3 regions of the Anaerobacillus sp. 63XJN7_4_ISO-PGPR-S23-413 genome follow, and region 2 is predicted to be linked to each of the others. Evidence: a T-box and tRNA genes for the amino acid it is inferred to sense, from the RefSeq annotation. Region 2 holds a T-box; the other regions hold tRNA genes.
What was found. A T-box is a leader RNA that pairs with one kind of tRNA and senses whether it is charged. The one in region 2 lies ahead of serS (serine--tRNA ligase), so its partner is inferred to be a tRNA-Ser.
Positions count from the first base shown of each region.

Region 1: it has a tRNA-Ser gene. The T-box ahead of serS (serine--tRNA ligase) is inferred to sense a tRNA for this amino acid. The anticodon was not compared.
Region 3: it has a tRNA-Ser gene. The T-box ahead of serS (serine--tRNA ligase) is inferred to sense a tRNA for this amino acid. The anticodon was not compared.

Region 1 covers NZ_CM149688.1:2,738,698-2,746,550, forward strand. Annotated here, with positions in the region: gene AC0VYO_RS14500 (peptidoglycan D,D-transpeptidase FtsI family protein) at 1-1,528, opposite strand, end outside; gene AC0VYO_RS14505 (MFS transporter) at 1,641-2,885, opposite strand; gene AC0VYO_RS14510 (hypothetical protein) at 2,987-3,277, shown strand; gene AC0VYO_RS14515 (superoxide dismutase) at 3,326-3,937, opposite strand; tRNA gene AC0VYO_RS14520 (tRNA-Phe) at 4,208-4,283, opposite strand; tRNA gene AC0VYO_RS14525 (tRNA-Met) at 4,504-4,580, opposite strand; tRNA gene AC0VYO_RS14530 (tRNA-Ser) at 4,637-4,729, opposite strand; tRNA gene AC0VYO_RS14535 (tRNA-Ile) at 4,740-4,816, opposite strand; tRNA gene AC0VYO_RS14540 (tRNA-His) at 4,829-4,904, opposite strand; tRNA gene AC0VYO_RS14545 (tRNA-Met) at 4,927-5,003, opposite strand; tRNA gene AC0VYO_RS14550 (tRNA-Asn) at 5,007-5,081, opposite strand; gene AC0VYO_RS14555 (DUF456 domain-containing protein) at 5,216-5,698, opposite strand; gene AC0VYO_RS14560 (Na/Pi cotransporter family protein) at 5,800-7,428, opposite strand; gene AC0VYO_RS14565 (DUF1189 domain-containing protein) at 7,666-7,853, shown strand, end outside.
Region 2 covers NZ_CM149688.1:15,783-23,635, forward strand. Annotated here, with positions in the region: gene AC0VYO_RS00060 (YaaC family protein) at 1-107, opposite strand, end outside; gene guaB (IMP dehydrogenase) at 224-1,681, shown strand; gene AC0VYO_RS00070 (D-alanyl-D-alanine carboxypeptidase family protein) at 1,856-3,172, shown strand; gene pdxS (pyridoxal 5'-phosphate synthase lyase subunit PdxS) at 3,360-4,247, shown strand; gene pdxT (pyridoxal 5'-phosphate synthase glutaminase subunit PdxT) at 4,320-4,913, shown strand; T-box leader at 4,980-5,184, shown strand; gene serS (serine--tRNA ligase) at 5,282-6,556, shown strand; tRNA gene AC0VYO_RS00090 (tRNA-Ser) at 6,770-6,862, shown strand; gene AC0VYO_RS00095 (deoxynucleoside kinase) at 6,998-7,666, opposite strand; gene AC0VYO_RS00100 (deoxynucleoside kinase) at 7,663-7,853, opposite strand, start outside.
Region 3 covers NZ_CM149688.1:1,973,586-1,981,438, forward strand. Annotated here, with positions in the region: gene AC0VYO_RS10660 (acyl-CoA dehydrogenase family protein) at 1-1,016, shown strand, start outside; gene AC0VYO_RS10665 (cell wall hydrolase) at 1,158-1,772, shown strand; gene kapB (kinase-associated lipoprotein KapB) at 1,847-2,242, shown strand; gene trhO (oxygen-dependent tRNA uridine(34) hydroxylase TrhO) at 2,342-3,244, shown strand; gene AC0VYO_RS10680 (NRDE family protein) at 3,303-4,058, shown strand; gene AC0VYO_RS10685 (hypothetical protein) at 4,187-4,342, shown strand; tRNA gene AC0VYO_RS10690 (tRNA-Val) at 4,540-4,615, shown strand; tRNA gene AC0VYO_RS10695 (tRNA-Thr) at 4,645-4,720, shown strand; tRNA gene AC0VYO_RS10700 (tRNA-Leu) at 4,726-4,810, shown strand; tRNA gene AC0VYO_RS10705 (tRNA-Arg) at 4,819-4,895, shown strand; tRNA gene AC0VYO_RS10710 (tRNA-Ala) at 4,900-4,975, shown strand; tRNA gene AC0VYO_RS10715 (tRNA-Ser) at 4,995-5,087, shown strand; tRNA gene AC0VYO_RS10720 (tRNA-Gly) at 5,093-5,166, shown strand; tRNA gene AC0VYO_RS10725 (tRNA-Glu) at 5,174-5,248, shown strand; gene AC0VYO_RS10730 (transporter) at 5,374-5,700, shown strand; gene AC0VYO_RS10735 (YpjP family protein) at 6,045-6,668, shown strand; gene AC0VYO_RS10740 (hypothetical protein) at 6,722-6,949, shown strand; gene AC0VYO_RS10745 (YuzB family protein) at 7,142-7,378, opposite strand; gene trxB (thioredoxin-disulfide reductase) at 7,571-7,853, shown strand, end outside.

The DNA.
Region 1 (7,853 bases), 1.5 Mb from region 2:
GCATTGGTGTATACGTATCATACTGTCCAATTGCAAAATCGAGAATTTTACCAAATTCATTCACACCTCCGTTTAATCCTGCACTTTCACCAGGGAGATCAACCCCGGTTTTAACGCCTAGACCAAACTGAGAGAATGACTCTTTTAGCTCATCGTAAGCTGAAGGGTCATAACTACTACTTTCGTACGGAGCATAGTCATAGTCAGCCATCTTCATCGCGATTTTCCACATATATACGTTTGAAGATCTTTGTAAAGCAACTAGGTCTGATATAGGCCCCATTGCATTAGCCGTATATGAAGATTTTTTACCTTCGTCCTTAAAGTATAAAACTTCATCCACAAGCGTCGTATTCGGGTTAATAACACCATACTGATAACCTGTTAAAACAGTTGCTCCTTTAACAGTCGATCCCATTGCGTAGGAGTCACCGATCACTCCAAACGTTCGGTCTTTAAACTCTCCGTTGCTATATTCCTTACCAGCAAGAGAAAGAATTTCACCTGTTTTGGGATCCATCATGACTACATAGCCTCGTGTTGCCCCATATTGTCTTGCATCACGAAGCTCTTCATCGAGAATTTTCTCGACTTCCTTTTGAAGATCGATGTCTAATGAGAGGACCAAATCGTTTCCTCTTTGTCCTTCAATTACTTTCGGTTCACCAATTGGCTCTCCTGATTTGTCGGTCACGTAGGTTTGCTTTTCTTTTTGACCTTTTAAGTACTCTTCATATTCTTTCTCGAGATAGCTAATCCCCACTTTGTCATTTCTTTCGTAATCTCTCAAACCATAATAATCTAACTCATCTTTAGGGATTGGTCCGACCCTTCCGAAAATTGTTTGAAGAGTATTTCCATAAGGATATTCTCGAGTTGCGTCTGCTTGAATTTCTATTCCAGGTAGTGAACCAAGGTTTTCACTTACTTTAGCTATTTCATCTTCAGTTAAACCAATCTTAATTGTTTGAGATGATAAAGCGTACCCAGTATCCATCGCCCTTTTGATAGCAGCTACCTCAAGCTCTTGTGGATCGTTCTTAATCTCTTCTAAATCATCATCATTAATCCGTTCAATTTGGAGTTGATAAGCTTCACTCGACTCAAGTTCTTCCCACTCTTTTTCCGTTAGCTTTGCCTTCGCTTTTTCCGGATTCGTTACAATCCAATAATCTTTAAGATCTCGATCAATGACATCATCTGTATCTTTTTCAATATACCCAGCTAATTTCTGAGCTAATTCAAGCCTCTCAGCTTGCTTAGTATTCTGCGTTCGGATATATGTAAGCGCAAATTCAGGGTTATTATCAACCAGAACTCGCCCATAACGGTCATACATTTTCCCACGAGGTGCTGTTGATTCTGCTGTAACATTCTCAGTTTGCTCAGAAACACGCTCGTATTCTTCACCGTTTACAATCTGTATAACGCCCAGTCGAAGAATTAATGTAGAAAACAAAAGGAATACAGATAAAAATAATATATTTAGCCTTAAAGGCACATGATTTTTCTTTTTCTTCGTGTTCACGATAGACTCCCTTCCCTTAAACAAATATAGACACCTGTTCCAGACAGGTGTCTCTGCTCTCTCTTCTACTTACTATACTTAGTGATATAAAAAAAGTAAAGGGTCTAATGAGCTATTGTACGGTGTCAGGAGAAGGGTTTGGGGGATGGGGAGCTTGAAGTTTTCTTACAAATAAGTAAATAAACGAATGGCCAGCACCAACAATTAATAATAAAATCGGAATGCTCGTTTCATCGTCGAATAACGCTACTGTTATTAAGAATAAAAGAACGGAAACAATTCGTCCTAAGTTTAAGTACACCTCTCGAACGACAATGTACTCAATCCGCATTTCAGCTGCATTCCAAGCCTTACCGATCACATCGTACGTAAGCGAAATGTAGGGGACAAGTAAAAGTGGATAAGCAAGAGAAATACAAACACCATACATTAACAACCGGGCAAACGTTAGGTCGGATACAAGTAAAAAAACCGAAGCGTAAAGAATAAGTCCGCCATATAAAATAGCCTTCTTACGATATCGCGGTTTAATCAATCTCGTCGCCAAATAATAGGCTAAAAACGATACTCCTGAATTAACAAGTCCAAAAGTACCAATTGCAAGCTCACTTTCCGTCGTAATAAAAACTAGGACAACGATAATGAAAATAAAGGTACCTTCTCTTATACCTTGAAAAAAATGCGCGTGTAAAATGTTAAGCCAATCTGTATTCGCTTTTCTTTCTTGAAAAACACGTGTAAATGAAAAAGTCCCTTTGGCAGAACGACGTTCGAGAAAGAAACTTAAGATTACAGCTGCGAAAAACAAAGCAAGTGAGACGGCAAATATTACTTTGTACCCCGTGAATGCTTCTAGACTTGAAATAATAACACCAGCAAATATTGGCCCAATCATCCCAGCGAAAGATGTAAGTAAACCAAGGAATCCATTAAAGAAATCCCTTGTGTCCGGTTCTGTAATTTCGAATGTTAGCACATTAAATGCAAGCCAATAAAAGCCAAACCCTATTCCGAGTAAAGCGCCCAGTAAGATAAGCAAATGACTAGCGTTCTGACCAAGAAAAAGCACTGTTATATAGAAAAGAGCGAGAAAAATCACTCCAATCCGCAATACAATAACTCTATCCATTTTTTTAGCCCATCTACCTGCGAGAATAAAGGTAAGCGGCTGACTTATAACCGCAGCAAGGTTGTATATACCTATATCCGCAAAATCACCAGACTGCTTCCACAAGTAAACATTTACGAACGTATTTGAGAGCGCAATACTCAGCGCGTATAAACCACCGATTGTAAGTAATAACAACAAATCTTTTGTTACCTCTATCTCACCAATCATATGTTTTATAACTTTCATAACAAACTCCCCTTTTTTCATCCACCCTTATTTTGACTTAAATTCTGTTCGTTATGCGGATGAAACAAAAAGGATAAACTGTTTTTGAAAGGGGACTGGGTATGTATTACTTTCTATATCGGACAGACTACATTACTGAAGACAGTCAAATCCAACTACTTCAAAGCGTTCAACATCTTATAGGAGATGATGAACACTCGTTCTTTATTAATAGGATGAGGCACTATCTTCAAATCCAATATCGAAATGATCTCATCTCTTTAACCATCACAGATCATCAAGTTCTGATTTGTACACCTCATGATTTTGAAACTGGCTGTGATTTTACAGATTTTATAATAAATTTCATGCTACACCATTTAGGAACAATTTATACCTTAATCGAACCATAATAGAAAAACCCCCAACATAAATGTCGGGGGTTTTGAAAGCTTGGTAAATTATTTAGCTGCTTCGTAACGCTTTGCAACTTCATCCCAGTTAACTACATTCCAGAATGCAGCGATATAATCAGGACGTTTGTTTTGATACTTAAGATAATAAGCATGCTCCCAAACATCTAGCCCAAGAATTGGTGTAACACCTTCCATTACTGGAGTATCTTGGTTTGGAGTGCTTGTTACTTCAAGTTCTCCACCTTTTACTACTAGCCAAGCCCAACCTGAGCCAAAACGACCAGCTGCAGCATTAGCAAATTCTTCTTTGAAGCTTTCAAAGCTACCAAATTTCTTTTTAAGTGCTTCGCTTAGATCACCTGATGGTTCGCCGCCACCGTTAGGGCTTAGCAATTGCCAGAAAAGTGAGTGGTTAGCGTGCCCGCCACCATTGTTTCGAACAGCAGTGCGAATGCCTTCAGGAAGTGCGTCAAGGTTGCCAAGAAGATCTTCAAGGCTCTTAGATGCATGCTCCTCATGACCTTCTAGTGCACCATTTAATTTTGTTACATATGCGTTATGGTGCTTGTCGTGGTGGATCTTCATTGTTTCTTCGTCGATGTGTGGTTCTAGTGCATTGTAGTCGTAAGGTAGTTCTGGTAGTTCAAATTTAGCCATTGTGAATCTCCTCCTTAAATATAGTATGTAACTTGCTGTTAGGGTAGCGTTAGCCACCACTTGAACATGATGTCGTCACAAGTTTACACTAGCAGAATTGTCATGCGTTTTCAAATAATAAACCTTTGAATTTCCGCAACACAGATAAAGTTTCCCCTCAGTATATGGAATTAAACATCTTAAAGAAAAAAATCGGGAATTAACAGCGTAATAACATACATAAAACATAAAAAAACTCGTCATTAATTGACGAGTGGGATCTTTATTGAGTGGTGGCTCCGGACGGAATCGAACCGCCGACACGAGGATTTTCAGTCCTCTGCTCTACCGACTGAGCTACAGAGCCAAATCATGTTATCAGTATTAATTTTAATTAGTATGTAGTTTGCATTTACATTAAAAGTAATTTGGCCTTGCTATGAGCTTAGGTAGCCCCTAGGGCACTCCGATCAAATTCTAACAAAGAAGTATGTTCGACGTAGTAAGAATTTCATTTTGGTTGCACCAATGGCACTCCAATTAAATTCTGACGAAGAAGTATGTTCGACGTAGTAAGAATTTCATTTTGGTTGCGGGGGCAGGATTTGAACCTGCGACCTTTGGGTTATGAGCCCAACGAGCTACCGAACTGCTCCACCCCGCGATGATGTAAAAGAACTTAATTTGCATCCATTTTTTAGAAAGCTAACTTTTAGAAAATGGAGGAGGAAGAGGGATTCGAACCCCCGCGGGCGACTAAGCCCCTGTCGGTTTTCAAGACCGATCCCTTCAGCCAGACTTGGGTATTCCTCCGATATGCATTTGGTGGACCCTGCAGGACTCGAACCTGCGACCGGACGGTTATGAGCCGTCAGCTCTAACCAGCTGAGCTAAGGGTCCTTATGTAATAAGTGGGGCGGCTGATGGGAATTGAACCCACGAATGCCGGAATCACAATCCGGTGCGTTAACCACTTCGCCACAACCGCCATGTTGTATCGTTGAAATATATGGTAGCGGCGGAGGGGATCGAACCCCCGACCTCACGGGTATGAACCGTACGCTCTAGCCAGCTGAGCTACACCGCCATATGGCTCCACAGGTAGGATTCGAACCTACGACCGATCGGTTAACAGCCGATAGCTCTACCACTGAGCTACTGTGGAATATTTCTTAACGACAAGAACTAATATATCATATGGATAAAGAAAGCGTCAATAAGTTTTTCATATTTAATTGAATTAATCTTAATTTCAATTATGAAAATACTATATCACGCTTTCATTTTGTCATCAAGAACTTATAGGACATACACTAGGAACACAACCACCATAATCGTTTGGAGTAATCCTTTCATAACAGCTCCACCAAGAAAACCAAGCAATGAACCTACACCTACTTGAACAGATTCTTTAAAAGCTTTTCGATGAATAACTAGTTCAGCTAAGATAGCCCCGATAAATGGTCCAAGGATGATCCCTGCAAACGGAATGACAAATGGGCCAACAAGTAAACCAATTGTACTCCCCCATATCGCCGCCTTTGACCCTCCATACTTCTTCACGCCAAATAAATTACTAGCATAGTCCGCAACAAATAATAGCATCGTCAGCAGAACTTCAACAATCCAAAAGGAAATAGTCATTGAACTAAAATCAAAAAACACCCCATACAGGATAAACCCAACATAAATAAATAGTACGGCTGGAATAATTGGATAAATCAATCCCACAAATGCAATGATGAATGACGCAATGATCAGGCACCATAATAGAATATCCACGCTTTTAACCTCCCTTCAACTTGACTCTATTTTAGCGGAGATGTCACTTTTCTTCTATATAATGATAAAAAGAAGCAGAGGCATCCCTCTGCTTCCCACATTTATTCTTCTCCAATGACGGCTTCTGCAATATTCACCGCATGGTCACCAATACGCTCAAGGTTACTGATGATATCAACAAAAACAATTCCAGCACTTCCAGTACATTCACCCTCATTTAGACGAAGGATATGCTGCTTACGAAGCGTTCTTTCCATTTTGTCGATCTTATCTTCTAGCTTAACAACTTCCTGCGCCTTAGCTACATCCCATTTATCAAGTGCATCAAAGGCTTCATTGAGTGCAGAAAGAGTCAGATTAAACATTTCATCAAGGTCTTTCATAGCAACGTCAGTCATCTTCACTTTATTGCTTATTTGATAATCAACCAACTCAACAATATTCTCCATATGATCGCCAATACGCTCGATATCACGAACTGAGTCCATTAGCATACCGTGTCGTGTCGACTCATCTCCAGACAGAGAAGTTGCTGATAATTGGATAAGGTAATCTGTAATTTTATTATCCAGGTTGTTAATAGCTTCTTCATACTGAGCGGTTTTTTCAGCGCTCTTCTGACTCTTAGATGTTAAATAATTTGATGCTTCTTTAACACCCTTATAAGCAAATCCGCTCATTCGAATCACTTCTTCTTTAGCTTGTCCTAATGCAACAGATGGAGAGCGTTCGATAAATACTGGATCAAGGTGTTTTGGCTTATATTCAATCGTTGCATCATCACCAGGAATAATTTTTGTAACGAGATAGGCAAGTCCGGCAATGAATGGGAACTGGATAACAGTATTTGTAATGTTAAAGATCCCGTGTCCGAATGCAATCGTCATTTCCGGTGTTAAGTTTAATGCATCTCTTAAGTATTCAATAAACGGCGTATAGGCGAATAAGAATATTAGGAAAAGCGCCGTTCCAATTAAATTGAAAATAACGTGAGTCAGTGCTGTACGTCTAGCGGCAACGGATGCACCGATAGAAGCAAGAACTGCGGTAATCGTTGTACCGATATTATCTCCAAACAGAACTGGTAATGCAGCTTGAATATCCATTGCGTTCTGTGAATAAAGACCTTGCAATACACCAATTGTCGCACTGGAACTTTGTACAATGACAGTAAATACTGTACCGATCACAACGCCTAACAGTGGGTTCGAGCTCATGCTTACTGTTAATTCTTGGAAAGCCTCAAGGCTACGAAGTGGTTTCATTCCCGTACTCATTAATTCAAGTCCAAAGAACAACGCACCAAATCCGAAGACGATTTGACCAGCGTAGTTAATTTTCTTGTTTTTAAAGAAGAAAATTAACAAAGAACCGATGGCTATAATTGGAAGTGCGTAATCTTTAATAGGAAAACCAATAATAAATGCTGTAACAGTTGTACCAATGTTCGCACCCATTACAACGCCAATTGCTTGCTTCAGAGTCATAAATCCTGCGTTAACAAGACCGACTGTTAAAACCGTTGTTCCTGAACTACTTTGTATGAGAATAGTTACAATGACCCCAGCGAGCACACCCATAAACGGGTTAGTCGTAAAACGATCGAGAATGTCTCTTAATCGATCACCTGCTGATCGTTGAAGGCCGTCTCCCATATACTTTAGTCCAAACAGGAAAATACCAAGACCTCCCACAAACTGAAAGATCATCTCCTGAACGTTGAGTTCCATCATTTCAACCCCTTGCACTTATGTTTTATTTTTTTCGACAATACTCAACAAAGTCCCTTGTCTATTATCTACATCGCTCCCCCCTTTGTAAAGAGTTAATATAGATTTGTAAAGATATTATGCTGAAAACAAATTTATTTCAATAAAGTTTCACCAAGAATACTGTTCCCTTCTCTCTATATAAGATAAACTGATTGGGTGGAGAAACGCTCCACATTTAGAAAGGAGATTATTAATTTGAACGTTTTTAAACAACTTTACTACAGCTTATTTTCCCCTAAGATGATGGCCAGATTCCGTTTTCAAAAGCTAGGCAAGCCAATATTGTACGTGTTTTTACTTATGTTCCTTTCTTCTGTGCCAGTAGGAATTATGACGGCTCTATCCTTTACAAACGCTTATGAGGATCTCAAAACACATATGTC
Region 2 (7,853 bases):
GCATCCGGAAGTTCGATGTTAGAATAACATTCCTTTAAATATTGCTGAACATATGAGGCTGAGTGATATGCAAAGTTGTTTGAATGATAATGTCCAGAATATCCCATAGGAGCCCTCCATGTTTGATTATTCAAACTTATTCTATCTTTCTTGACAGTAGTTTAACCAATTGATAAGCTACTAATAAAATTTCGGACAATTCGATTAGAGGAGGATGAAAGGGATGTGGGAAACAAAATTCGCTAAAGAAGGGTTAACCTTCGATGATGTCTTATTAACACCAGCTTTTTCCGATGTACTACCAAGAGAAGTATCGGTGAAAACTCAATTAACGAAAGATCTTGAATTAAATGTACCGATTATTAGTGCTGGTATGGATACAGTAACTGAAGCGCCTATGGCTATTTCGATGGCAAGACAGGGTGGATTAGGTATTATTCATAAAAGCATGTCGATGGAGGAACAAGCTGAACACGTTGATCGTGTTAAACGATCTGAAAGTGGTGTTATTACTGATCCTTTCTTTCTCACACCAGAACATCAGGTATTCGATGCTGAACATCTGATGGGCAAGTATCGTATTTCCGGTGTTCCGATTGTTAATGAGGAACGCAAGCTCGTTGGTATCCTTACTAATCGTGACCTTCGTTTTATTGAAGACTACTCTATACAAATTAAAGACGTTATGACAAAAGAAAATCTTGTAACAGCTCCTGTAGGCACAACATTAAAAGAGGCTGAGCGAGTTCTTCAAAAGCATCGCATTGAAAAGCTTCCATTGGTTGATGATGATGGAACACTTAAAGGTCTTATAACAATTAAAGATATTGAGAAAGTTATTCAGTTTCCTCAGTCTGCTAAAGACAGCAGAGGCCGTCTTCTAGTTGGCGCTGCTGTAGGGAATACAACAGATGCTCTGAAGCGAGTTGAAAAACTAGTGGAGGCTGGTGTTGACGTTATTGTATTAGATTCTGCTCACGGTCATACAGAAGGCATTATGACAAAGGTGAGTGAAATCAAGAGCGCCTACCCTGATCTCCCAATTATCGCAGGTAATGTCGCAACTGCTGAGGGGACTAAAGCGTTAATTGAAGCCGGAGCCGATGTTGTGAAGGTAGGAATTGGGCCTGGTTCAATTTGTACGACTCGCGTTATTGCTGGTGTTGGTGTACCTCAAATCACAGCGGTGTATGAATGTGCAACAGAAGCACGCAAACATGGTATTAGTATTATTGCTGATGGTGGCATTAAGTTCTCTGGAGATATCGTAAAGGCGCTCGCTGCAGGTGGACACGCAGTGATGCTCGGTAGTATCCTTGCAGGTGTTGATGAAAGTCCAGGCGAACGTGAAATCTATCAGGGTCGTCAGTTTAAGGTATACCGTGGAATGGGCTCGATTGGAGCAATGGAAAAGGGAAGTAAAGATCGTTATTTCCAGGAAAATATGTCTAAACTCGTTCCTGAAGGAATTGAAGGACGTGTTCCTTACAAAGGACCACTAACTGATACAATTCATCAGTTAATCGGTGGCTTACGTTCTGGAATGGGTTACTGTGGGACAAGAACACTTAACTCACTTCGTGAAGATAGCCAGTTCGTTCGAATAACGGGTGCAGGCCTTCGCGAAAGTCATCCACACGATGTTCAGGTTACGAAAGAAGCACCAAATTACTCTGTTTAAATAGTGCTTTAGACTGAAGTTATAACAGGTGTGTGACAAAAATAGCTTAATACTTTCGAAAAGTAGATAGGGGACTTTCCTCTATCTATTTTTTTAATTTTAGGTGTGATAGAATAGCGGTTATGTGAGACTTATTTGGAGGTGTAGGGGTTGAGAAACCTTGGTTTGAAAGCCATGATCGTAACTATGGCGATGGTATTATTACTAGCAGGAACATTTGGTGGAGGCAATACTGCAGAAGCAGCAGAGGCGCCCGACATCAAAGCAGAAGCATCAATCTTAATTGATGCAAATTCAGGAAAGATTTTATATCAGAAAAATCCTGAATTAACGCTCTCACCTGCAAGTATGACAAAGATGATGTCGGAATATTTAGTACTTGAAGCAATTAATAAAAACGAAATAAGTTGGGATGAAAAAGTTACAGTAAGTGATACGATCCAAAAGCTATCACAGAACCGTTCTCTTTCAAACGTACCACTTCGTGTGGGTGAACAGTATACAGTTAAGGAATTATATGAAGCAATGGCCATTTATTCGGCAAATGCTGCCACAATGGCGCTGGCTGAGCACGTTGCTGGAACAGAAGCGAAGTTTGTCGAAATGATGAATGCAAAAGCAAAAGAAATGGGTATGAAGGAATACAAGTTTGTTAATAGTTCAGGGCTGAACAACAAAGATCTACTTGGTAATCATCCTGCTGGAGACCCTGATGAAGAGAACATGATGTCCGCTCGTTCAACTGGACTTCTTGCTTATAACCTTCTTAAAGATTTTCCTGAAGTAATAGAAACCACTAGTACTCCAGAAAAGAAATTCCGCGAAGGTACAGATGATGAAATTACAATGAAGAACTGGAACTGGCTTCTTCCTTCACTTGTATATGCTAATAAATATAAAGTAGAAGGCATAGATGGTCTCAAGACCGGCTCTACAGACCTTGCTGGTTTTGCTTTTACAGGAACAGCTAAACAAGGTGATATGCGATTAATTTCTGTTGTTATGAAAACTGATTCGTATGAAGCTCGTTTTGAAGAAACAGCTAAGCTTCTGAACTATGGATTTGCTCAATTCCAGTCCCAAACAATTGTTACTAAAGGTGATAAAGCTGATGGTAATTCCACGGTTAAAGTTGTCAAAGGTAAGGAGAAAGAAGTTGGGGTCGCTGCAGGAGAATCTTTCAATGCAGTAACAGTGACGAATACGAAAGAACCATTTAAACTAAGCTATGAATACGATCAATCTCTTCTAACAGAAGATGGAGAACTAACTGCACCAATTAAAGAAGGCGATCAAGTTGGAAAAGTCGTCTTAAAATCAACCGGTGAAGACTTCGGTTACATAACAGGTGACAAGGGTTCTTCAGTACCTCTTGTAGCAACTGAATCTGTTGAAAAAGCAGGTTGGTTTACACTTACTATGCGAGCGATTGGTGGCTTCTTCTCTGGTGTATGGACTAGCGTAGCAGATGCTGTGAAAGGTCTGTTTTAATTAATAATATCAAGTATACTTGGAAAAAATACTCTTCGATGCGTTCATCGAGGAGTATTTTTCTAAATCTTTTATGAAATCACTGCACATGTGATAGGACAAGTCATGAAAAAATGTTACAATAAAAGCGTTTGATAGATGTCGTGTAACAAAGACGTTTCTAAGTATAGATATGGGAGGAATATAGATGAATCAACAAACAGGTACAGATCGTGTAAAACGTGGTATGGCTGAAATGCAAAAGGGCGGCGTGATTATGGACGTTGTCAATGCAGAGCAAGCTAAGATTGCAGAAGAAGCTGGTGCAGTAGCAGTAATGGCACTAGAACGAGTGCCATCTGATATTCGTGCAGCAGGCGGCGTAGCGCGTATGGCTGACCCTACAATCGTAGAGGACGTTGTGAATGCCGTATCGATTCCAGTAATGGCAAAATGCCGTATTGGTCATATTGTAGAAGCACGCGTTCTTGAATCAATGGGCGTTGACTACATTGATGAAAGTGAAGTTCTTACTCCAGTTGACGAAGAATTCCACCTTGATAAGCGCAAGTACACTGTTCCGTTTGTATGTGGAGCGCGTAACCTTGGTGAAGCACTGCGCCGCGTAGGTGAAGGTGCTGCAATGCTTCGTACGAAAGGTGAACCAGGAACAGGAAACGTTGTTGAAGCTGTACGTCATCAGCGTCTTATTCAATCCCAAATTCGTAAAATTTCAAGCATGTCTGAAGACGAACTGATGACTGAAGCGAAAAACCTTCAGGCGCCATTTGAGCTTCTTCTTCAAATTAAAGAGCTTGGACGTCTTCCGGTTGTTAACTTTGCTGCTGGTGGCATCGCAACTCCTGCAGATGCAGCACTAATGATGGAGCTTGGTTCTGACGGCGTCTTCGTTGGATCTGGAATTTTCAAATCGGATAATCCTGAGAAATTTGCTAAAGCTATTGTGGAAGCAACAACTCACTATCAGGATTATGAATTGATCGCGAATATTTCTAAGAACCTTGGTATCGCAATGCCAGGTATTGAAATTTCTTCACTTAAGCCATCAGACCGTATGCAAGAGCGCGGCTGGTAAAACATTGATTCCCCACCTGTGCAACATAAGGTGGGGTTCTTACTTAGATAAAGAGAAGGAGTCGAGAGAAGCATGGTGAGAGTTGGGGTCCTTGGACTGCAAGGTGCAATCCGAGAACACGTGAAAGCACTTGAAACAAAAGAAGCAGAAATCATTGTTGTGAAACGAGTAGAACAACTTAAGGATTTAGATGGCCTCGTACTACCTGGTGGAGAGAGTACGACAATGCGTCGATTAATTGATCAATATGGATTTTTAGAGCCACTTAAAGCTTTTGCAGCTGAGAAGCCTATTTTCGGGACATGTGCTGGGCTAATTCTGCTTTCAAAGCATATTGAAGGAGTAGACGGATCGCATATTGGTGTTATGGATGTAAAAGCAAAAAGAAATGCATTCGGACGTCAGCGCGAAAGCTTTGAAGCGCCATTACCTGTTAAAGGATTAGAAGATGACTTTATCGGTGTCTTCATTCGAGCTCCGTATATCGAAGAAGTTGGAGAAGATGTTGAAGTGCTTGCTACGTTTAATGAAAAAATCGTAGCTGCACGTCATGGACGTTTTCTTGCGTGTGCCTTCCATCCAGAACTAACAGATGATGATCGCATGCATCAGATGTTTATTGATATGGTTTTGGAGTTTAAGAAAGAAGGACTTGCAACAGAGTAATTTTTCGTGTAAATTATTACGTACCAAGAAGAAGAGAATTCTTTTTCTGCATAAGACGAATGATAAACGAAAACGTTGACGGGAATTAGTAATAGATGTTCAATGCCAAGAGAGTCGATGTGTGGTGCGAATCGATCATTGAACCCTGTGAATCCATCCTTGAGTAGAATGCTGAATGAAGTAGGCTTTCTCGGAGCAGACCGTTATTCTGTTAAGAGGCAGACAATCGTCTGCAATCAGGGTGGCAACGCGGGTAGCTCTCGTCCCTTTATAGGGGACGGGGGCTTTTTTGTATTTAAATACACGTCTCTACACCACTATCCCTTCCGTTAATTCGTTTATTGTTCATTAAAAAAGGAGGAAAAAGCATGATCGATTTAAAGTATTTGCGTAAGAATTTTGAAGAAGTAAAAGTAAAGCTATCTAAGCGTGGGGAAGATCTAGTAGGTCTTGATCGTTTTGAAGAGCTTGACCAGCGAAGAAGAGACCTTATCGCTGAAACGGAACAGTTAAAAGGACAGCGGAATGAAGCTTCTAAAAACGTGGCAGCATTTAAACGTGAGAAGAAAGATGCTGATCACCTTATTAAAGAAATGCGTGAAGTTGGCGATAAGATTAAAACAATGGATGAAGAGCTTCGCAATGTTGAGACAGAGCTTGAGCAAATTCTTCTTCAAATTCCAAACATTCCGCATGACAGTGTACCTGTTGGTGAGACGGAAGACGATAATATCGAAATCCGTACGTGGGGAGAGAAAAATGATTTTGCTTTTGAAGCGAAGCCACACTGGGACATCGCAACTGATCTAAATATTATTAACTTTGAACGTGCTGCAAAAGTAACGGGTAGTCGCTTCGCATTCTATAAAGGTGTTGGAGCTCGTCTTGAACGTTCATTGATTAACTTTATGATGGACTTACATGAATCAGAGCATGGCTATGAAGAGATTCTGCCTCCTTACCTTGTGAACCGTGAGAGCATGACTGGGACTGGTCAGTTACCTAAATTTGAAGAAGATGCGTTCAAAATTAGGGAAGAAGACTATTTCTTAATTCCGACAGCGGAAGTTCCTGTTACAAATTTTCATCGTGATGAAATTATGGACGGAGAAGATCTTCCACTTGCTTACACCGCATATAGTGCTTGCTTCCGTTCTGAAGCTGGTTCTGCTGGTCGTGATACACGTGGGCTGATTCGTCAGCATCAGTTTAACAAAGTAGAGCTTGTTCGCTTCGTTAAGCCTGAAGATTCTTATGATGAACTTGAAAAGCTGACTGGCCACGCAGAGAAAGTGTTACAGCTGTTGAACCTGCCTTACCGCGTGATGAGCATGTGTACAGGTGATCTTGGATTTACAGCAGCAAAGAAATACGATATTGAAGTTTGGATTCCAAGCTATGGCACATATCGTGAAATTTCTTCTTGCAGTAACTTTGAAGACTTCCAGGCACGTCGCGCAGGTATTCGCTTCCGTCGAGAAAAGAACGGTAAGCCAGAATTCCTTCATACGTTAAACGGATCTGGTCTTGCAATCGGAAGAACAGTTGCTGCAATCTTAGAGAACTATCAACAAGAAGATGGCTCTGTAATTGTTCCTGAAGTTCTGCGTCCATACATGGGTGGTCGTGAAATCATTAAATAGAAAATGATAAAGAGCAGAGGCATCTCTGCTCTTTATTTTTAGGATATAATCGTGTATAGTAAGGGGTGTTGATTTTCGGCGCGGTTTAACTGAAATGATCAACATAAGTAAGTAATTCAAATTCTTTTAAAAAAGTTTTGAGATATCGTTGACATTATTATAAGACGATGATATTATATTACTTGTCGCAGTTAGTTAATAACTTCTTCACACGGAGGAATACCCAAGTCTGGCTGAAGGGATCGGTCTTGAAAACCGACAGGGGCTTAGTCGCCCGCGGGGGTTCGAATCCCTCTTCCTCCTCCATTTACTAATTAATAACCAACGCGCATATAATGTGGAGATTATATTTCGACCGCTGTCATCGCCGACAGCGGTTTTTTCTATGTACTCATATTTTACGATAAGAAAAAAGCTATCCAACGGATAGCTTTTTTTAGATTATCTACTTAAAGAAGGGATTTGTTGAAATTTCTGTTCAATACGCTTTAAGATAAGTTCAACAGAGGATGGGTCGTTAACTAGATCATACTCATTGATATTTAAGCGGAGAATTGGACAGGCATTGAAACTGTCAATCCAATTTGTATAGCGCTCATACATTTCTTCCCAATAAGCAGTTGGCGTTTGCTGCTCCATCGGACGGCCACGCTCTTTAATGCGATCAACGACATCATCAAATGATCCTTCAAGATAGATCATTAAATCAGGATGGGGGAAGAAAGGCGTCATCACCATAGACTGAAACAGATTCGTGTAAGTATCATAGTCAACAGCTGACATTGTTCCTTTTTCATAATGCATTTTTGCAAAGATGCCTGTATCTTCATAAATGGAACGATCCTGAACAAATCCTCCACCATATTCAAACATTCTCTTCTGTTCTTTAAAGCGCTCAGCAAGGAAATAAATTTGCAAGTGAAAGCTCCAACGTGAGAAGTCATTATAGAATTTCTCTAAATATGGATTGTTATCTACTTTTTCAAGAGAAGTCCTAAATTGTAAGGCGTTAGCAAGTGAGCTCGTAATGGTAGACTTCCCGACGCCTACCGTACCAGCGATTGTAATGACGGCATCCTGTGGGATGTTGTATTTTTCTCTGAGATTCATTTAACAGGGTCTCCTTCTTTCAATGTTTTTTCGAGGGATTGGAAGATGGTGTGTAAATCATCTTGATTGGACACAAAATCCATCTCATCACCATTGAAACGGAGCACGGGAATATCAGGATGATGTGCTTCAAATTCTTGCATAAACCGTTCATAGTCAGATGAAAGACGCTCAAGGTAAGCGGGAT
Region 3 (7,853 bases), 2.0 Mb from region 2:
TGAAAGAATCAGGCTTTACTTCACTTACGATCCCTGAAGAATTTGGAGGTGGTGGTCTTTCTCTTTATGAGCTTGTCCTTGTTCAGGAAGAGCTTGGTAAAGGAGAAGGGTCTGGTGCGCTATCACTCGGCTGGCATCTGGGAGTACTAAAAGATTTAAGCGATCGTAGGCCATGGAATGCTTCAACTTATGAAAGGCTTTGTCGTCATGTTGTGGATGGTACGCTCATAAATCGAGCTCAAACAGAAGAGGAGACAGGTGACCCAACTCGAGGTGGTATGCCTGCTACGATCGCGACTGCGGTCGAAGGAGGATATAAAATAACTGGTCGAAAAACATTTACAACATTAAGTCCTCACCTTAATCAAGTGATTGTCAAAGCAACGTGCGAAGGTGTCCCTACAGATTTCTTAGTGTCCATGAGTCAAGAAGGTGTAGAACTTGAAGGGACTTGGGATGTGCTAGGCATGAGAGGTACCCGTAGTGATGACCTTGTATTGACTGACGTATTTGTTCCTTCTAATGCGCTCCTTGAAACTTATGATAAAAATCGGAAAACAGCTTCATTACCTCCGGCCTGGTTGCTCCATATTCCCGCTGTATACATGGGAATAGCAGAGGCAGCACGGGAAGAGGCAGTTCAATTTGTGTCTTCTTACCAACCGAACACACTTGATGTGCCACTAAAAGATGTACCGCACATTCAAGATAAATTTGGACGAATCGGACTTTCATTAATGGCAGCACGTCATTTTCTATATTCGGTTGCAGAGCAGTGGGATCGTTACCCAGAAGAGCGGATGAACATGCAGGGACAGCTTTTCGCTGCCAAAACGCAAGCAATGAACGCTGCACTGGAAGTTGTTGATCTTTCAATGCGTATTGTAGGAGCACGAAGCTTAATGAAGAAGAATCATCTGGAACGACTTTATCGAGACGTTAGAGCGGGGCTTCACAATCCTCCGAGTGATGAATTATCGTTACAAGTTCTTGCAATGAAGCAATTTCAAGACTAATTATCTTACTCCTTCCCTTTTGGAAGGAGTTTCTTTTTGTTCTCATATGTGGAAGACATCCCTGTGACTCCCTATTGAAAGGGACCTGTCCTTCCTCTATCCTTTATGGCGTGGCAAAAAGCTACTGAAAGGATGAGATATATGAACAAAACGATCATTGCTATGATGATGATGAGCCTCTTTTTTGCTCTGTTTTCTGCACAAACTCATCAGGTAGCGGCCGTATCATTGATGAAAGTAAAGCCTAAGATTGAGAATGAGGTTAATGAAGAAGTTGTATTAAACGAAACTTTATCTGAACCAGAAACGAAACAGGAGGTTGCCTTATTGCTTAACCTTCCTGTTAAAAATATGAATGATGTTAAGAAAGTAACAAAGGATCAATTTACTGTATCGAACTATTCTGTAGAAGAAATTGAAATGTTGGCCAAATTGGTTAATGGAGAAGCAAGAGGTGAATCGTTTGAAGGGAAAGTAGCGGTAGCTGCTGTAACAGTCAATCGAACACTTTCTGCAAGATTTCCAAATAGCATTAAAGAAGTGATTTTTGAAAGTGGTGCTTATACTGCAGTATCTGACGGTCAATATGATCAAAAGCCAGGAGCAGAATCATATAAGGCTGTCTATGCGGCCCTTAGTGGTAGAGACCCAAGCTCAGGAGCTTTGTTTTATTACAATCCTGATATTGCAACAGACGATTGGATTCGTACAAGGCATATCATCAAAGAGATTGGGAAACATGTCTTCACAAGATAAAATCCTCCTGATAAAGGAGGATTTTATGATATCATCGACGTGTACACACAGTTAGATGAAGGAGTGAAGCGACTATGTCAGAGAAAAAAACGTTTCAGCCAGGAGAAATAGTAACGGCAGGTTATAAAACGGGGAGATATATTGGAGAAGTCGTCGATATGAAGTCCCCCAAAGCTGTGATTAAAGTTCTTGCTGTCATCAAGCATCCAACTCAGGGAGACCTTCATAATCCCAAACAGCTCGATGTTCCTCTTTTTCACCAGCGAAAAGCGTTAGCCCAATTCGAGAAAGCGCTCGTTCCAATGTCAGCCATTAATCATTACGAAGGAAATATTCCTGATTATCATGATTCACTCAAGGAAGCGCTTGAAACACAATCCGCAGAGCTCAAGCACGAAGGCGGAAGATGGGCCGAAGCATCTCTTATCGAAATCGAAAAGCTTAAAGACGACTACTTCCCATCAAGGTAATCTTCTTTACATCAGACTTCGAATCCGGTAAGATATAGTATTGATTTAGGCTCTTGGATTAGAGCTTGATTGAAGAAGACGTAAAGGGTGGTTTTTGATTTGCAATCAGAAGCTTCAGCATATCAAGTGCTGTTATATTATCAATATGTAGAAATAGAAGATCCGGATTATTTTGCTCGAAAGCATCTTAAGTATTGTCAATCACTCAATTTAAAAGGTCGAGTCCTTGTAGGCAAAGAGGGCATTAATGGAACGGTTTCAGGAACCGTTGAGGATACTGAGCGCTACATGGACGAACTAAAAGCAGATGAACGCTTTCGTGATATGGCTTTCAAAATTGATGAAGCAGAAGGTCATGCCTTTAAAAAGATGCACGTACGTCCGCGCGAAGAAATTGTTTCACTAAAGCTTGAGGAAGATGTAAACCCGAAAGAAATAACCGGGAATTATCTTGAGCCAAAGGAATTTATGGAAGCATTAGAAGATGATGATGTAATTGTTATCGATGCAAGAAATGATTATGAGTACGATATTGGTCATTTTCGCAATGCAATTCGTCCTGATATAAAGGCTTTTCGTGATCTTCCAGACTGGATTGAACAAAATCTTTCGGACCAAAAAGATAAGAAAGTACTAACTTATTGTACAGGTGGAATTCGCTGTGAGAAATTTTCTGGTTACTTAATGAAAAAAGGTTTTTCCGACGTTTCACAGCTTCATGGAGGAATTGTAACGTATGGTAAAGACCCGGAGGTACAGGGGAAATATTTTGATGGCAAGTGCTTTGTATTTGATGATCGTCTTGCTGTTAATGTAAACCGTACCGATGAAGATACAGTTGTAGGGAAATGCTATCATTGTGAGGAGCCAGCAGATACTTATATCAATTGTGCTAATGTACAGTGTGACAAGCTTCACATCGTCTGTGATTCTTGCAAAGAGGAGTATAACCATTATTGTTCTTCTGCATGTGAAGAAGAAGTTCGTATGATCCAATCGTAACGCAGCGGCTAACGCTGCGTTTTTTCTTACAGTGAAACGAGAGAGGAGGCGCGTTAAGATGTGCTTAATTGCTGTAGCTCAAAATGTTCATCCTACATACCCATTTATACTCGTAGCCAACCGAGATGAATTCTACGAGCGTCCAACAAAACCTGCGAACTATTGGGAAGATGTACCAGAACTACTTGCGGGGCGTGATTTAAAGGCTATGGGAACATGGCTAGGGGTTACAACAAACGGAAGAATTGCAGCCCTTACGAATTATCGAGAAGCGAATGAGCAGCCTAAAAGTCTATCAAGGGGTGATCTAACGGCCGATTACTTACGTGATCATCAATCCCCATTATCATACCTAGAAATGGTTCGACAAAAGAAAGATCAGTACAATGGATTTAATTTAATCATAGGAGATTTTAAGAGCCTTTATTATTATTCAAACCGGCAGGATCAAATTTCAAAACTAGAGAACGGTGTTCACGCTGTAAGTAATCACTTACTGAATACGAGCTGGCCAAAGGTTGAGCAGCTTAAAGAAGAATTGAAACACTATTTAAGTGCAGAAAAGAACCTCGATCAAAATCGTCTTTTTGAAATGCTTTCTCATGCTGAGCCTGCACCTGATTATTTATTACCACAGACAGGCGTGCCGATTGAATGGGAAAGGATGCTTTCACCCGTTTTTATTAAGTCGGATCATTACGGAACGAGGGCGCAAACTGTTATTATGGTTTCACAAAATGGAGAAGTTACTTTTGTTGAGAGGTCAGGAGAAGATCAGGAAAATTATTACCAATTTAATCTGGATGAAGCATAATTGCGCTCTAAGTGAATAAATTATGTGTTACCTGTAACTTTTGCCGATAGATCGATGGTGAAAAAGATTCGGGTTTAACAACAGAAAAATAGGGTATTGAGAATTATTACTTATGAGGAGGGGTTTTTTTGAAAAGAAAGCGTCACTATGTTGAAGATCAGCTTTTGCGGGAATCAACCGACATGAAAGAGTACCGAAAATATGATTCTGAAATGGTGACTAAAAAAAGACCAATACTCCGCCAAAATAAAAAGAAAAAACCACTTATTCAAACGCCAGTATAAGCAGGGGAGAGCGCTCCCTGCTTTTTTTCTATGTCAAAAATGGAGTGCTTAACTATGGGGAATAATTTTTTTGTGAAAAAGGGTTGTGTTTTTTTGGGGTCGGTGATAAGATAGGTCTTGTCCTTGAAAAAATACATTAAAAAAAGTGTTGACGAGGCAAAAGAAGTTATTGTATAATAATGAAGTCGCTGTTTAATGGAGGATTAGCTCAGCTGGGAGAGCATCTGCCTTACAAGCAGAGGGTCGGCGGTTCGAGCCCGTCATCCTCCACCATTTATTTTTGATGACTTTCATTAAATTATGCCGGCCTAGCTCAATTGGTAGAGCAACTGACTTGTAATCAGTAGGTTGGGGGTTCAAGTCCTCTGGCCGGCACCACACATGCGGGTGTGGCGGAATTGGCAGACGCGCTAGACTTAGGATCTAGTGTCTTACGACGTGGGGGTTCAAGTCCCTTCACCCGCACCATAGAATATGCGCCCGTAGCTCAATTGGATAGAGCGTCTGACTACGGATCAGAAGGTTAGGGATTCGACTTCTCTCGGGCGCACCATATTGGGGCCTTAGCTCAGCTGGGAGAGCGCCTGCCTTGCACGCAGGAGGTCAGCGGTTCGATCCCGCTAGGCTCCACCATATATATTTTCATGTTTTTGGAGGAATACCCAAGTCTGGCTGAAGGGATCGGTCTTGAAAACCGACAGGGGCTTAGTCGCCCGCGGGGGTTCGAATCCCTCTTCCTCCTCCATCTTTGCGGGTGTAGTTTAGTGGTAAAACCTCAGCCTTCCAAGCTGATGTCGTGGGTTCGATCCCCATCACCCGCTCCATTTTTTTGGCCCGTTGGTCAAGCGGTTAAGACACCGCCCTTTCACGGCGGTATCACGGGTTCGATTCCCGTACGGGTCACCAACTAAATTTCCATAGACTTTTTGACTCAAGCATACTCAAAGAGATGCTTTTTTTGTTGTTTTCAATTCGGTACGTCTCATCAGAATACAGCATACAGTGACTGTATAAGAGAGGGGATGGACCGAATGTATTATGAAGAACATGAGCACATTGCTTATCATTATGACAACACAGATGCCTACCGTCAGCAACCCGTAGCTCCAACATCGAGCCCACCAGCATCACCGCCTCCTAGACCACAGTCAGCACAAGCTGGAACATTTGCTGTAGATCCGGGATCCATTAGAAGGTGTATGTATCGGTTTACTTATATTTGGATGAGAGGCGGCAATTCATTTTGGTTTTGGCCAGTTTATGTAGGGCGTACTTCTGTTTCAGGGTTTCGCTGGACCGGTAGAAGGTGGGTGTATACAGGCATAAGTTTGAGAAGAATTGATATGTTTACTTGTTAATAGATGGAGCGCTTACATGAAGCGCTCTTTTTTAAAGGCTCTTTCGTAGACATTGTTGCTATAGTGGGTGAATTTTCGCTCAGGGATGCTCGTTTTTCGCGGGGCAGGCGGTTAGCATCCTTCCGCTCCAATCAGCGAAGTTTAGTGTTTAATTCAACAATTGTTTCGAAAGCAACAATCTTTTAAAAAAGAGCCTTTTTGAATGAAAAGCTTCGTTACCATAGCCAAATGAAAATTAATGAAAAATCGTCTAAACTTCTGGCTTTTTTGAGAAGATCATGCGAGAATAATACTAACTATTGATCTTCGAAAGTCAGGTGCACATAATGAAATTCCCTCTTTGGATGAGAAAGTTATTTGTAGCATTTGTTGCTGTTATTACACTTGGAACTGTGGTTCCTACTGGATATCTAGCAGATGACAAAACAGAGTCATCAGAAAATTATCAAGAAGAAAACCATCTTCTTATTGAGCCGAGGGACGAGCCTGATAAGGCGATAGAGCCTCTTGTTGATCAGTATGATTGGCCCATCATAGCTCAGGACGCTTCTTCTTCTGAACTCCTGACGCATTTTGTAAGCTATGCAAGCAATCAATCCGAGCAACTCGGGCTAACAAAATTCGGTGAAACGATCTCAACTCGAGTCGGTAACGAGTATCGAGATGCAATTGTACCTAAAATGACAGAAGCGATCGCTACCTCAGTGGAAAATCTGGATGAGGATACATTAAGGTCACTTCGTTTGACAGACAACCCTTCTGGTGGATACGGAGAACGTATTCTTCATGTATATAATCAACAGAGTGGGGAAGACTTATTGCGTTTTCATGTGAGAAGAGATCATCCCCCACAAGATGGCTATTGGTTTAATTTTCATTACCATGCAGCGAATGATGATTTTGAAGAACATTATGAAGTAGGTAAGATTTATTGGGATAAAAACACTCCGCCTAAGTGGCTCTCGTAAGAGAGGTGCGCGGGGTGTTTTTGGTTGGAGATTAAGGGAGGATCACAACATAGATGGAACTTGTACAATGTATTAGAGATGTTTTCGAAGAAGAGCCTTTAACCGGCTCAGAAAGTGTATTGAATCGTAAATTATTTAAGGAAGGTCATTTCTATCCAGTTTATAAAGATGAGCATCATAGCTGGATTACGCTTGATGATGAAGGAGAGCAGCATATTATTGCTACCGGCACCTCACTCAATGAAGACTTCTGGTTTACTTTTCGGTTTCGCATAGCATAATAAAAAGCCGCATAAAGCGGCTTTTACTTTTTTTTAGGGCGCGCATTTTGCGGGCCTCTTTTTTTATTCATAAGAAGAGCGTCTTCGCCTTCTTTTTCACCTTGCACACCGACTTTCGGATCATACGCGTTTCGATTTTTCATGTAAGCTCCTCCTCTAATTGGATTCACTTATTAGTATGTCCAAATTCGGTTAAAACATCGGATTTTCTTCGATGAACTGGTAGACGTTATCAACTAGCTCATCGGGCGTTTCGGCAGTAACGCGCTCGCCGTTAACGAGACAGTAAATATCCTGGCTACAAAGTGTGCAGTGACCAAGACAAGAATATTCGAGCACATCAAGATCTGTATCTTTTTCTAGTTTTTCCATTGCTTTATGTGAACCGCTCGAAAGATTGCTCATGCAGAATTCAACTATTGGATTCATCTTTTATTCACCTCGGGTTTTCCTTACTATTACAAGACTGTTTCTATTCTATCAAGAAGGTGTGAAAATGAACAACCATTTGCATAAGATCAAGAAACAAATTGATGGATACCCATATAATTTGTAAGAGAAGGGTTTATTTCTATATAATTAGGAAAAATAACATAATGAAGTCGATAGAGGAGGGTCATTATGCATAAAGCAGTTATTGTAGGAACAGGACCAGCGGGTTTAACAGCAGCCATTTATCTTGCGAGGGCTAATATGGAGCCGCTCGTCATTGAGGGACCGGAACCTGGTGGTCAGCTTACGTTAACAACAGATGTTGAGAACTTTCCCGGTTTTCCAGATGGCGTTCTCGGTCCAGAATTGATGGAAAATATGAAGAAGCAGGCGCTTAGGTTCGGCGCTACAATTGAGCGAGGATGGGTGAAGGATATTGATTTTAATGAGCGTCCCTTTAAATTAAAAACAG